One region of the Paenibacillus sp. FSL R5-0749 genome, then DNA from elsewhere that is predicted to be linked to it. Evidence: riboswitches for the same ligand, from Rfam matches in the RefSeq annotation. Region 1 holds a riboswitch; each other region holds the start of a gene.
The links. Region 1 has a riboswitch for thiamine pyrophosphate ahead of MKY85_RS04490 (ABC transporter ATP-binding protein). Riboswitches for the same ligand answer to the same signal wherever they lie in the genome.

Region 2: linked by a shared signal. The riboswitch ahead of MKY85_RS17245 (thiamine phosphate synthase) and the one ahead of MKY85_RS04490 (ABC transporter ATP-binding protein) in region 1 are both predicted to bind thiamine pyrophosphate.
Region 3: linked by a shared signal. The riboswitch ahead of thiC (phosphomethylpyrimidine synthase ThiC) and the one ahead of MKY85_RS04490 (ABC transporter ATP-binding protein) in region 1 are both predicted to bind thiamine pyrophosphate.
Region 4: linked by a shared signal. The riboswitch ahead of MKY85_RS02335 (ABC transporter substrate-binding protein) and the one ahead of MKY85_RS04490 (ABC transporter ATP-binding protein) in region 1 are both predicted to bind thiamine pyrophosphate.

The regions. Positions count from the first base shown of each region.
Region 1 is NZ_CP152005.1:998,894-1,002,501, reverse strand. Features, by position in the region: gene MKY85_RS04495 (aspartate/glutamate racemase family protein) at 57-767, opposite strand; TPP riboswitch at 1,054-1,155, shown strand; gene MKY85_RS04490 (ABC transporter ATP-binding protein) at 1,332-2,099, shown strand; gene MKY85_RS04485 (ABC transporter permease) at 2,086-2,889, shown strand; gene MKY85_RS04480 (ABC transporter substrate-binding protein) at 3,069-3,608, shown strand, end outside.
Region 2 is NZ_CP152005.1:3,915,991-3,919,598, forward strand. Features, by position in the region: gene thiO (glycine oxidase ThiO) at 1-1,112, opposite strand, end outside; gene MKY85_RS17245 (thiamine phosphate synthase) at 1,127-1,822, opposite strand; TPP riboswitch at 2,016-2,125, opposite strand; gene MKY85_RS17250 (ABC-F family ATP-binding cassette domain-containing protein) at 2,201-3,608, opposite strand, start outside.
Region 3 is NZ_CP152005.1:717,459-721,066, forward strand. Features, by position in the region: gene MKY85_RS03355 (IclR family transcriptional regulator) at 243-986, shown strand; TPP riboswitch at 1,134-1,247, shown strand; gene thiC (phosphomethylpyrimidine synthase ThiC) at 1,667-3,451, shown strand.
Region 4 is NZ_CP152005.1:488,765-492,372, reverse strand. Features, by position in the region: gene MKY85_RS02340 (phospholipase D family protein) at 1-721, opposite strand, end outside; TPP riboswitch at 966-1,078, shown strand; gene MKY85_RS02335 (ABC transporter substrate-binding protein) at 1,298-2,338, shown strand; gene MKY85_RS02330 (thiamine-binding protein) at 2,563-2,853, shown strand; gene MKY85_RS02325 (ABC transporter permease) at 2,853-3,608, shown strand, end outside.

The DNA of each region.
Region 1 (3,608 bases):
TACGGCCCATCCCTATTATATCGAGTTCATGAGCCAAGGTAAATCAGAGAACGGGTTTATCGGGTTGAGTCAAATGATTTGGCTAGTGCCAAATGAACAGATTCAATCGCATGAATATGTGTTGTATCAAATAATGGAACTTCTGAATCCTCTACTTTTACTAATAATCCAATTTCGGTGCAACCTAATATGACTCCCTCAGCTCCATCATCAACCAGCCTTTGAATCACCTTTTTATAATAATCCCTTGATAAGGGTTCAATTTTTCCTAAACATAATTCCTCATATATTATTTTATTGACAACTTTTCTATCCTCTTCATTCGGTATCAAAACCTTAATACCATTAAATTCAATTCGTTTTTTATAAAAGTCTTGTTCCATCGTATATTTGGTGCCGAGTAAACCAACCGTACTTATATGGGACTTATGAATTTGATTTGCTGTTGCATCAGCAATGTGTACGATGGGTAGTGTCACTTTTTCTTCAATATGTTTAATCACTTTATGCATCGTATTTGTACAAATTACAATCATTTCTGCTCCTGCCTTTTCCAAAGACTGGGCAGCATTCCCCAATAATTCACCAGCACTTTCCCAATCACCTTCAGCTTGATAACGCTCGACTTCTTCAAAATCCACGCTATATAAAATGCACTTGGCTGAATGCAATCCTCCCAATTTATTTTTCACTTCTTCATTAATAATTCGATAATATTCTAACGATGACTCCCAGCTCATTCCACCAATAAGACCAATCGTTTTCATATTACACTCACCCTTCCATTGATTACATCCCGAAAGCAGTATATAGAAATTCAGTAGATATTGTATCGTATCTATTTCATTAAATAAACCTGCCACAGTAAGAGGAGTTGAGGAAACTGGTGCAATTCCGGCAACGAATTAATGCTTCTGCCCGAATGATCTGGCTGTGCAATCCGAATAATCCGACCGGAACCATTTTCAGATCAGTACTCACATTCTTTCTGAGCGCCCCCTTTACATTCCACTTGCATGTGATATATGCTGAACACACAACTGCATATCTTGAACAATGCACTAGGGGAGCCTTACGGCTGAGACGAATCGATGATTCGGACCCTTTGAACCTGATCTGGATCATACCAGCGGAGGGAAGTGGAGCGGCCTTTCAGTAAGCAGATTTTTTCATGTTGATTATGAATTTTAATGTGAATTGAACTTACAGACCCACTCATTTCTCCGGAAATGGGTGGGTCTTTTTCGCGTTCTGCGGGCAGATCAGCAGGTGTAATGAAAGATCCCGCAGTTTGAAGTTGAATTTGGAATAACAAGGGGGAACAGAACGAGATGGATAATAACATAATCATTCACAACATGAGCTACGCTTTCCCGGGAAAAAGGGATTCCCCCGTGCTCTCCAATGTGTCGATGCGTGTTGCCAACGGCGAATTCGTCTCGCTCATCGGCTCCAGCGGCTCCGGTAAAAGCACCCTTTTCAAGCTGCTGGCAGGCCTGCTTGAGCCAACCCACGGAACCATTGAAATTCCTTGGGTCCCTGAAGGAAAGCGACTGGGGCAGGTGGCCTACATGCCGCAAAAGGACCTCCTGTTATCCTGGCGAACCGTCATGGAGAATTGCATGCTCCCCGCTGAACTTGCTCCAAGGCGACAGGATAAGGGAAAAATTCGCGCAGACATTATGGCAGGGCTCGACAGATTTGGCTTATCCGGCTACGCGCATGCTTACCCGGACGAGCTGTCGGGTGGCATGCGCCAACGTGTCGCGCTGCTTCGTACTTTGTTGACAGGTGGCCAACTCATGCTGCTGGATGAACCATTCGGCGCACTCGATGCCTTAACCAAACGCGAGATGCATCGCTGGCTACTGGAGCTGTGGGAAGATCTGGGCAAAACCGTGTTGTTCATTACGCATGATATTGAAGAGGCCCTGCTACTCAGTGATCGGATTATCCTGTTAACTCCGGGGAGCCAAGGCCAACCGCTACAAGATTTGACGGTACCTTTGCCACGTCCAAGACATTCGGACATGATCTACGAACCGGCGCTCGTTCAGATGAGACGACGACTGGAGGAACAATTGCATGCGAGAGAATAACTTGGGAAACTGCATGAAGAATAACGTAAGGGGTTGGCTTGACCGTCATGGTCTGTTTCTTTGGCTCCTGCTCTTGCTGCTTGTCTTCTGGGAGTGGATTGTGCGTATGGGATGGGTGCCCTCCTTCATCATTCCAGCCCCAACGGCGATTGCCAACTCCCTGTATGAGCATCGTCACCTCCTGCTGGCTACACATCTGCCTGCTACCTTGATGGAGGTTGTTGTTGGTTTTGGCTTGTCCATTGGTGCCGGAATTGCACTTGCAACTGGTATGCATATGAATCGGTCGATTGAAAAAGCGTTATATCCCTTCATCGTAATCAGTCAGACGATCCCGTTGATTGCCCTGTCCCCCGTCTTCATTCTATGGTTTGGCTACACGCTGTGGAGCAAAGTTGCGGTTGTGTTCCTGATCGCCTTCTTTCCCATTGTGGTGAGTACCTACGATGGACTTCGCCAAGGCGATCCAGAGCAGCGTGAACTACTGCTCACCATGGGAGCCAGCACGTGGGATATTTTTCGCAAACTCCAGGTTCCACTGGCACTTCCCGCCTTCTTCTCGGGGTTAAAGATGTCTGTGGTGTACTGCGTGGTTGGTGCAACGATAGGCGAATGGCTCGGTGGCAGTAAAGGTCTCGGATACTTCAGCCGCCGCATGTCCAGCAACATGAACACGGACGCGATGTTCGCCGCTATTGTGCTGTTATCCCTGCTCGGGATCGTTTTGTTTGTACTGATTGCCTGGCTGGAGAAACGGTTTGGCACTCGGCGCCATGAAGCGAAAAAATAGCTGGATAAAACGTAGAGAGAATTTAGATTTTAGATGTTACTACAAGAATTACGCTCTACACAACATAACTTATGCACCATTTCAGCAGCTAACTTCAATCAGTACTTTGTCATCTTGTCCGTTAACATACTGCTGTCCATTGTCTACAAACCCAAACGATGAAATGAGGAACTTCATTTATGACTAACAAAGGTATATACTCCCTGCTTCCCATTATGCTCATAAGCCTGTTGCTGATCGTTAGCGGATGCGGCAACACGGGTGCTGGCAAAAACACGCCAACAACAGAATCGGAAACCAATGCACAGCAAGCAAACTCGCCTGTAACAGAACCAGCATCAGACACCAAAGATAAACTGTCCATCATGCTCGACTGGTACCCCAATGCAGTACATTCCTTCATCTATGTAGCTCAGGAAAAAGGATACTTTGCAGACCAAGGTCTCGATGTCGACATTCAGATGCCTGCGGATACCAATGATTCACTCAAACTTGTTGCTGCCGGTAAAATTGATCTGGCTCTAAGCTATCAGCCTCAAATCTTGCTCGCGCGTAGTGAGAACATTCCTGTACGTTCCATTGCTGCTGTTGTTCGCCACCCGCTCGTACATCTGTTGACCGAAGCGAATGGCAACGTGCGTTCACCCAAAGACCTTGAAGGAAAGACGGTTGGCTATTCTTCGATTCCGCTGTATGACGCGATGGTACGGACGATGATC
Region 2 (3,608 bases), 2.9 Mb from region 1:
CCATTACGGTAATGCCCAAAGGCAGCGAACAGTCCAGGTATACTCTTGCATGCACCTATATAAGGCAGCCCATCTGGCGTTGCCGGTCTTACACCTGCCCACGCTCGCTTAAATTGCGCTTCTTTCATCCCGGGTACCCAGTGGGTAGCCGCTGTTAGCAGCTTCTGAACACCCTGTACAGAAACATTCAAATCCGTTCTGCCCGGCAGACTGGTTGCCCCGAGCCAAACTTCGCCATTGGCTTTGGGAACAATATAGACATCCTCTGCATAAACCGTTCTGTCAGGTCTGTACCCTGCATGTTCATCTGAGAACTGAACGGCAGCTATTTCTCCTTTTACCGACCACACAGGTAAGCTCAGATTCACATGTCTCATCAATGCTTCACTCTGTAATCCAGCCGCTATAACGACATGTTTGCACGTTACCTCACCGATCGATGTGGTGATCCCCTGCACGCCGTGTTCGTTTGCTTGTACACGTATACCCTGTATGTCCTCTATAAACCGAGCTCCCATGGCTTGAGCAGATTCCGCATATGCCCTAGTTAGATGGACAGGAAGGATTTCACTCTCGTATGGTCTGTAGTAGGCTCCGTAAGTATCTCTGTTAAGCCACGATGCCTCCTGTTGCACAACCGAACGATCCAACCACACCTCATCAGCAGACAAACCGGAATTTCGATTGTTCTTATAGCGGTTTAATTCACTGTATGATCGAAAAGGGGTCAAGAATCCATGGCGTTGCAGCCCAACCTCTACCCCACTAAGGGTATCCATTAGCACTTGTTGCTCAATAAGTAACTGTCTACTCTGCCTGCCAAGCTTAGCCATCAAAGGATGAGCAAAATCCTCACTATCTGGCGCCAGCATTCCAGCCGCTGCGCAAGAAGTGCCTCCCGCAATTGCGGAACGCTCCAGCAACAAAACATCCTGTCCCCGGGAAGCAAGCTCATACGCAATGGCACAACCAACAACACCTCCGCCTACAATAATGGTTTCTGCATGAATCTTATCCGGATTATCAGTTACACTTTTGCTTCTTGATTCCGTTTCAGAGTTCAGTTGATGACTGAAATGATTCCTGTTCTGACCCGTTACGATCTCATTCATCCTCTCATCTCCTTTCACCGGCTTAGACTTCCTGTAGCAACGATAGCGTGCCTTAGTGATGCAGCTGCCCGATCCGGGGAATCGCTCGACCATACATTTGAGATCACGGCAACTCCCTGTGCCCCTGTAGCGCGAATCGCTTGAATATTTCCCGGCTCTATGCCTCCGATCGCGATGACAGGAATGGAGACACCTCTGCATACTTCATCAAGAGCATATAATCCTCTTGGTTCTAGATCTGGCTTGCTGTTGGTCGCGAAGACATGCCCAAAGAAAAGGTAATCAGCTCCCTGTTCTTCAGCGATTTTTGCCTCATCGATGGAATGAACAGATACACCCAGACGAAGTCGCTGCATTTTGCTTATGACAGCAGGGTTGTATTTACGTATCGCATCTTGCCCCCAATGAACACCGCCATAAAGATCAATCTGTGAAGGCAGTTCTGAACCATTGATAACGATGCGACAAGATGGAATATTAACATTACGCAGACTTTCAGCCCAGCCGATCTTGCCTTGCCATGTAAGTTGTTTCTCTCGTATGTGAATATAGTCCACCCATGGCCAAACGTCCTTGGCTGCTTTTACAAAAGATGCTCGATCTCCTGCACCCGCAGATACAACATGCAATTCAAATGATTCGTGAACATGCTCATGGAAAATTGCGGTACCCTCCCTCTCCTTCCAGGCGTGAATGCTATGAAAACACAAAAAAAGCCACTCCCGTAGGGGAGTGGCTGCGTATGAATTATAGGATCAGATCACTGACTGATGCATACAGTTCATTTCGTGCAGTACAGCTAAAGGCCTATAGCCTTAACGTTATACACGCAACTGCATGTTTCAATTCGCTTAGCAGACGGTTGAAATCTTTTCGAGTTGCCGTTTGCTCACGTCATTCACTGAAACGCGCTCGCCACTTCCCTACGCTGGTATGATCCAGATCAGGTGCAAAGGGTCCGGAATCGCATTCTTCCATCTCAGCCGCATCGTGCGGCCCCCCTAGTGTTCATATGAAGTTGTAGCCTATGTTACCATAGACGGATTTTTTTGTCACCGTCATTTCTGTTAAACATGGTCTCAAATCATCTAGTTTTTCTCAGACCATTCTTCGACATTCCATGTTTTGGTGACCCAACCCTCGTAAAAATCAGGTTCATGAGATACCAGTAACACCGTTCCCTTAAATTCTTGCAAGGCACGCTGCAACTCCGCTTTGGCAGTGACATCCAAATGGTTTGTCGGCTCATCGAATAAAATCCAGTTGCTTTCGCGCATCAGGAGTTTGCATAAACGAACCTTGGCTTGTTCTCCACCACTCAGCATGTTGAGTGGACGAGTAATGTGCTCATTCTTTAATCCGCAGCGAGCGAGATGACCCCGGACCTCATTCTGAGTCAAATGTGAGAACTCATTCCAGACATCCTCGATCGGCGTGATATTTCCAGCACGAACCTCCTGTTCAAAATAGGCCGTTTCGAGATAATCTCCCAAAAAGGTCTTTCCACTCAGTGGAGATATTTTCCCGAGGATGGTTTTCAGCAGTGTCGATTTACCCACACCATTACAGCCTACAATGGCAATTTTCTCACCACGTTCAATCGTCATCGTCATTTTGGGCAGCAAAGGATAGGTATATCCAATTTCAAAATCAATGCCCTCAAAGACCGTTTTGCTACTCGCGCGGGCATCCTTGAATTTGAACGTTGGTTTAGCCGCTTCATCCGGGCGATCAATACGTTCAATCTTGTCCAGCTGTTTCTCGCGGCTCTTCGCACGACCTGAAGTTGAAGCCCGCGCCTTATTACGCTGAATGAAATCTTCCTGTTTCTTGATGTACTCTTGCTGTTTCTCGTATGCATCAATATGCTGGGCTTTATTCATATCAGCCATCTCCAGGAACTTGTTATAGTTCGCTGCATATCTCGTTAATTTGGCAAATTCCAAATGATAAATGACATTTACGACTTCATTCATGAATTCCGTGTCATGGGAAATTAAGAGGAATGCATGCGGGTAGTCCTTTAGGTAACGTGACAGCCATTCAATGTGCTCTACATCCAGATAGTTGGTTGGCTCATCCAGTAACAGAGCTGTAGGTTTTTCGAGTAGAAGCTTGGCAAGCAGCACCTTGGTGCGCTGTCCACCACTTAGAGCTGCGACATCTCGATCAAGACCAATTGCAGACAAACCAAGACCATTGGCCATCTCTTCAACTTTTACGTCAATCAGATAAAAGTCGCCCTGTTCCAGTTGTTCCTGAATATCGCCCATATCTTCCAGCAACTGCTCCAGCTTATCTGGATCTGCATCTGCCATCTGGTCCGTAATATTCATCATTTCTTTTTCCAATTCAAGCAACGGAAGGAAAGCATCCTTAAGCACATCACGAATCGTTTTGCCTGGCGTAAGCTTTGTGTGCTGATCCAGATATCCATAACGGACCTTAGGTGTCCATTCCACTTTTCCACTGTCTTTAAGCAATTTACCGGTAAGG
Region 3 (3,608 bases), 280 kb from region 1:
CCAATATAGTCAAAGTCAATTGATTGAGGGCATTTGTTACGCAATTGTTATATAGTTCTTAAGATATATGGGTAACATTACCTTAGTGTGTAAATTACAGGGGATTAAGTCTTATAAAAAGGAAAATTTTACACGTTGGTCTATTTCAATTTTGGCTCTTTTTGGTTTACAGATGAGACCGTTTCTCATATAATTTATGTAACCAAGTTTCATGTGATGAAACATGAGGAGGGCATTATGCCATGGAAGATCGCAAGTTAACCGTCCGGGCTGTGGAACGGGCGCTGGATATATTATTATGTTTTACCACACGCAGTGATCTGGGACTCACCGAGATTGCCAGCCAGATCGGCCTGCACAAAAGTACAGTGCACCGCTTGATGGCTACACTGGAGGATCGAGGATTCGTAATCCGCGATGCAGCAACAGAGAAGTATCGACTAGGCATCCGAATCTGGGAGCTGTCGGCTCATATGTCCCGCAGTGATGATCCCGCTATTCTGCTGCTGCCTGCGATGGAGCGACTGAGAGATCGATTGGGGGAGACCGTGAGTCTGTACCTGCGTGATGGAAGTGAACGGATTCGGATTCAGGCGGTGCAAAGTGATCAGGCGATTCGCCGAGTTGCTCCCGTTGGTGTTAGACTTCCGCTGTCTGTTGGCGCATCCAGCAAAGTCTTGATGGCGTTTGCCACGGATGAGGATCGTGAGGAACTGATGAACGGGCCGGAGTGGCCGGTGTTTATTGATCCGGCGGTGTATTTGGCGCAAATGGGAGATATCCGGGATAACGGATATGCGACGAGTTATGAGGAGCGTGAGCCGGGAGCTGCAGCAGTATCTGTACCGATTATGGATCGCCGAGGCAATATTGCAGCTGCTCTCTCGGTCTCAGGGCCTGTCAGCCGACTTTCGCAGGAGACTTTGCACGAATACGCACCTGTGCTAAAGGAAGCTGCTACGCAGATGGGGCTCATGTTATCCTGATATTGATGTAAGGTTTTTCTCCAATTGGGTTGGTGTTCTGGAATATAAAGGTTGTTTTTATGTTCCGGTTGCGCTACTCTGTAATGGACGGCCCATCGGGGTCAGCTTCATTGAATATGAACAGCGGCTTATGTATGCCGCAACTTTTAACGTTACTGGGGGAGTCCGAATTGTCCGGACTGAGACGGAATCGCATGAGATTCCGGACCCTTTGCACCTGATCTGGATCATACCAGCGTAGGGAAGTAATCGGCGATATGACCACAACCACCACATGTGTGACTCTTGCAGGACTCCGTTATGGAGCTGCAACCAGGAGCATTATTGGTGATGGACATTAAAGTCGGTTCCTTCGGGGGCCGGCTTTTTTTATATACAGTGGACGGGCGAGATAATACACATTCCATGGACTGTTTTTTCAATAACCTGCAAAAGTGGGCTTGGAGAGAGCAGTCATTATAGATCCATGATCTGTGGTAACCTCCGTTCTGTTGTTAACTGTACATGAATAATGTCTCCCCCTTGGTCTGGTGTAGGATCGCTCTTTCTTCTCTGCGCTCTGCATGATTTGGGACAGGTGCATAAGCGAGCTGATGACGATGCCAACCAAACCAAGTGAACGAACACGGAGGAGGAGACGAGCAAACATGAGTACAGGAAATCAAACGGGACAACAAGCGATGGAACAGGAACATAACGGTCAGCAGGTGGAAAAGGAAACAGGAGCGGCTGGACGGGTTCAGCCCTTTCCGGGCAGCCGCAAAGTCTACATTCAGGGCTCACGGCCGGACATAGCTGTACCTGAGCGTGAGATAGCCCTTCATGACACGAATACTCCCCAAGGGGTGGAGCATAACGAACCGCTACGTGTCTACGATACGAGCGGCCCCATGACTGATCCCGAATTCCAGATGGATATTCGGAAGGGATTACCCGCGCTCCGAAATCATTGGATTATGGAACGCGGTGATGTTGAAGCATATGAGGGCAGAGCCGTTCAACCCGAGGATAACGGACTAAAGCCCGGAGGGCGGAGAGCCGGGGCAGAGGAATACCCTGGATTTCTGGGACCACCACTGCGTGCTCAGGCTGGGCGCTCTGTCACCCAGATGCACTACGCAAGGCAGGGCGTCATTACACCAGAAATGGAGTATGCCGCTATCCGTGAAGGGGTGGAACCGGAATTTGTGCGGCAGGAGCTGGCGAGTGGACGGGCGATTCTGCCATCCAACATCAATCACCCGGAGAGTGAGCCGATGTTGATCGGTCGTCATTTTCACGTGAAGATCAATGCTAATATAGGTAACTCTGCCGTATCTTCCTCCATCGAGGAAGAGGTCGAGAAGATGACTTGGGCGGTACGATGGGGATCTGATACCGTGATGGATCTGTCTACAGGCAAAAACATTCATACGACACGGGAATGGATCATCCGTAATTCACCTGTACCGATTGGTACGGTGCCGCTGTATCAGGCACTGGAGAAGGTGAATGGCGAAGCGGAAGCGCTGACCTGGGAATTGTACCGAGACACGCTCATTGAGCAGGCAGAGCAGGGCGTGGACTACTTTACGATTCATGCAGGTGTGCTGCTGCGTTATATCCCCATGACCGCCAAGCGGATGACAGGTATTGTATCCCGGGGTGGGTCCATTATGGCAGCATGGTGCCTTGCGCATCATCAGGAGAATTTTTTATACACTCATTTCGAAGAAATCTGCGAGATTATGAAAAGGTATGATGTGGCGTTTTCGCTGGGAGATGGACTTCGTCCAGGCAGTATCTACGATGCGAATGACGAAGCTCAGATGGCGGAACTGGCTACGCTCGGGGAACTGACACAGATCGCATGGAAACATGATGTGCAGGTGATGATCGAGGGCCCGGGGCATGTACCGATGCACAAGATCAAGGAGAATGTGGATCTACAGATGGAGATATGCCAAGAGGCACCTTTCTACACTTTGGGGCCACTGACGACCGATATTGCCCCGGGATACGATCACATTACGTCCGCCATTGGTGCGGCTATGATTGGCTGGTTTGGCACGTCCATGCTCTGTTACGTCACGCCAAAAGAACATCTGGGCTTGCCTAACAAGGATGATGTGCGCGAAGGGGTTATTGCCTACAAGATCGCGGCCCATGCCGCTGATCTGGCGAAAGGCCATCCGCGTGCTCAGCGCCGGGATGATGCATTGTCCAAGGCACGCTTCGAGTTCCGCTGGCGGGATCAGTTTAACCTGTCACTCGACCCGGAACGGGCGCTTTCCTACCATGATGAGACGCTGCCGGCAGAAGGGGCTAAGGAGGCACATTTCTGCTCCATGTGCGGACCGAAGTTCTGCAGCATGCGCATTACGCAGGACATTCGTGCCTTTGCGGCAGATAAAGGATTGTCCGAGAATGAGGCTGTGATAGCTGGCATGCAGGAAAAGGCTGAGGAGTATCGGACACGCTCCTAGGCGCTGGTACAGCTTAACCTTGGCAGTCTGACATCGTTTGAAGGTGAGAATAATGATATCATGTCGTATTTTTCTCTTATTGATCAGCTTCCTAATACTTTTTATCAGTATTATGGTTGATTGTCTAGCAGATGTTTAATAAAATGAATGTAAGTAA
Region 4 (3,608 bases), 510 kb from region 1:
GCTGAGCCAGCTCTTTTAACCCTTTTGCATGATGCTGACGTTTTGCATGTTTTTCTGGTTTGGTGAATGGATGGTTCCATAACTGATCTAGATATTGTTTCATTTCAACAACCGTGCTGTTCGTATTATCGTTTGCATTGTAAACAAGGACATCGCGATCAAAAACATAGTCTTTTGGGGGTTGCAATGCCATATATTTATCACCAATATTTTGGCCGCCAATGATTCCATATGTGTTGTCGACAAGAAGGATCTTGTCATGCAGACGATTATGCCATGTCCATGGCATAAATAGGTGGAGTGGTTCATAATATCTTAATTCGACATTGGGATGAGCTGCAATGGCATCTGGAATATCACGCAATCCTCCGCGCATGCTGTGAAAAATCCCGTCTAAAATGATTCGAACTTGAACACCCCGATCAGCCGCATCGAATAAAGCAGCAAAAAAAAGCTGAGATGTTTTTCCTTTTTGAATGGAGTAATAGGCCAGGTCGATGCTTGTTTTTGCCTCTCGAATGGTCTGGATTCTCACCTGACCCGATTGAAAGCCGTCCTCCAGGAGCATTACGCGATCTGTTGTACTTCCTCTTGTTAACGATTTTTGCATATCCGTATTTTCAATAGCAGATGGAGACGGAACCAAAAATAAAAGGTAGGCTGTGAAAAAAATGTAGGCACTATAACACAGAATCATTGCGATTATGGTTTTAAGGATCATTCAGTACTCCCCCATTTTTATGTAAAAGTATTTATTGGTATAGCAGTACTATCTCCTTTTGTACCTAAATTATGTTGTTTAAATGAATCAAGCTGCTCGGCTCAAGGCCAAACGATCAAAAACTAATCACCGAAGCGGCTTAGAAGCAAATAGACGATGACCGGAAATCCGTTCCCATCCAGTTCCTGACTGGACACGACTGGGCCTCTGGCCTATAATTACACCTAGTAATGCCCGTAACTTCATAGTTTCCCAGGGGAGTCGGAATTGGCCGGCTGAGAGTGTATCCCACCAAGATACTAACCCTTAGACCTGATCTGGATCATGCCAGCGTAGGAATCGGAGTATATCGAAATGGCACAGCCCTATGGCTGAACGCCACCTCTCTAACGCCTGCACGCGTCCCGGATTACGGGGCGCTTTTTTAATGTTCTTTTATATAGCCAGAGAGCTAAAAAAAGTGACGTTATCCGGATCATAGCTGGTATAAATCTGTCGATTTATGCAAGAAGCTTGGATATGAAGCCAAGGAGTACCCGTGCCACTGGCCGGACATACCGAAGGAGAGAATCACAGATGAAATGGCGTAAAACAATGGGACTGTTGCTCTTATGTGTACTACTGGTGACTGTGGTCGCATGTGGCGGTAAAGAAGCTGCCCCGGCTGAACAGAACGGCAGCACGAATACGGAGAGCAGCAATGAAGGTGACAACGCAGCCCTCAAGGATGTTAAAGTGGTGCTCGACTGGACACCAAATACGAATCATACCGGCTTGTATGCGGCCGTAGATCAAGGTTTTTATAAGGCTGAAGGTTTGAACGTGGAGATTGTTCAGCCAGGTGCCGGCGGCGCCGATACGATGGTTGCTTCCAATGAAGTGCCATTTGGCGTAAGTTATCAGGAAAGTGTAACTCAAGCCCGTACACAAGGGGTTCCACTCGTCTCCATCGCAGCGGTTATTCAGCATAATACATCCGGATTTGCTGCTCCGGCAGATCGGAATATTAAATCACCGAAAGATTTTGAAGGCAAAACCTATGGCGGCTGGGGTTCCCCTGTGGAAGAAGCCGTGATGCAATCCATTATGGAAGGCGAAGGCGCCGACGTATCCAAAGTGAAAAACATTAACATGGGTGATGCCGACTTTTTCACCGCTGTGAAACGGGATATTGATTTTGCATGGATTTTCTACGCCTGGACGGGGATTGAAGCTGAACTGCGCGGGGAACCGATCGACATGTTATATGTGAAGGATTATTCAGATGCACTGGATTACTACACGCCTGTGCTCGTAACGAACGAGCAGACCATTCAGAACGATCCTGAGCTGGTGACAGCATTCCTGAAAGCCACTTCAGAAGGATATCAATACGCAATTGATCATCCTGAAGACGCCGCAAACATTCTAATCAAGGCTGTACCGGATTTGGACAAGGAATTGGTACTGGCAAGCCAGAAATGGTTGAGTCCGAAGTACACGGATGACGCCCCACGCTGGGGAGAACAGAAACAGGAAGTGTGGCAGAACTACACTGACTGGATGTTTAGCAAAAAACTGCTGGATGAACAGGTCGACGTGAGCAAAGCATATACGAACGCGTTTTTACCCCAATAAAATTTCTCATATAAAACGAACTTAATATTTACACGAGGACGGAGAGGACAGAAATAACGTGAAATAGCGAAGCGGTCGCCTTTATCACCGGATTTTCCCTTTAGAGAAAGGGAATCAAAAAAATCTGGGGATAACAGCGATTGGAAGGTTATTCTGTCATCGAAGTGGCAAGTGTAACCGTCATTAGTTCATTTTATATATCACGAAAGGAGCCGTGATCTCTCATGGCAAGCACATTACTTAGCATTCAGGTTATTCCAAAAACGCCAAATGGCGAGAACTCTTACCCTTATGTAGATCGCGCCATTGAAGTTATTCAGCAATCCGGCCTAAAATATCAGGTGAACGCGCTCGACACCACGATGGAAGGGGAACTGGAGGAACTGCTGGAGGTTGTCCGCAAAATGCACGAAGTACTCGTCGAGGCTGGCAGCCCAAGCATCATCTCCCAGATTAAAATCGCCCATAGCCCTACTGGCTTCAGCATGGATACCCTGACGGAGAAGTACCGCTAATGAATGCCTATTTCAAAAGTGTATGGCCGCCCTTCGTGGCGGTTATTCTCTTTATAGCGATATGGCAGGGAGCTGTATCCCTGTTCCACATCGAGAAATGGATGCTGCCCGCACCGTCCGATATCGCCCGCGAAGCGGCATCCCAAGCGGAGCGACTGGGCATGCATGCCTCCGCAACCATTCAGTTAACGCTGATCGGATTCGCCGCTGGAACAGCGGTTGGATTATTGATTGCAATGGTGCTGCATTTGGTTCCTTTTCTCAAGTCAGCCCTGTATCCTTTACTTATTCTTAGTCAAAATATACCGACCATCGCGCTCGCACCGCTCCTGTTAATCTGGTTCGGATTCGGGCTGTTGCCCAAGCTGATTACCATCATATTAGTCTGCTTTTTCCCCGTTGCGGTGGCGGCCATGGACGGCTTGACCCGTACAGATGCAGCGATGATGAACTATATGCGCATGGCTGGTGCCAAACGTCGTCATATCTTCTGGAAGCTGGAGCTTCCCCATGCACTACCATCAGTATTCTCCGGTATCAAAATCGCCGCTACCTATAGCGTGATGGGCGCCATCATTGCCGAATGGATTGGTGCAGACAAGGGTATTGGTTATTATATGATGCTGCAAAAATCAGCTTATCGCACAGATCGCTTATTCGTGGCGATCATGATTATTGTTGCGCTCAGCTTGCTGCTCTTCCTGCTCATCGCGCTGCTGGAGAAGCTGCTCGTGCGCTGGCGGCCACAGAAGCGA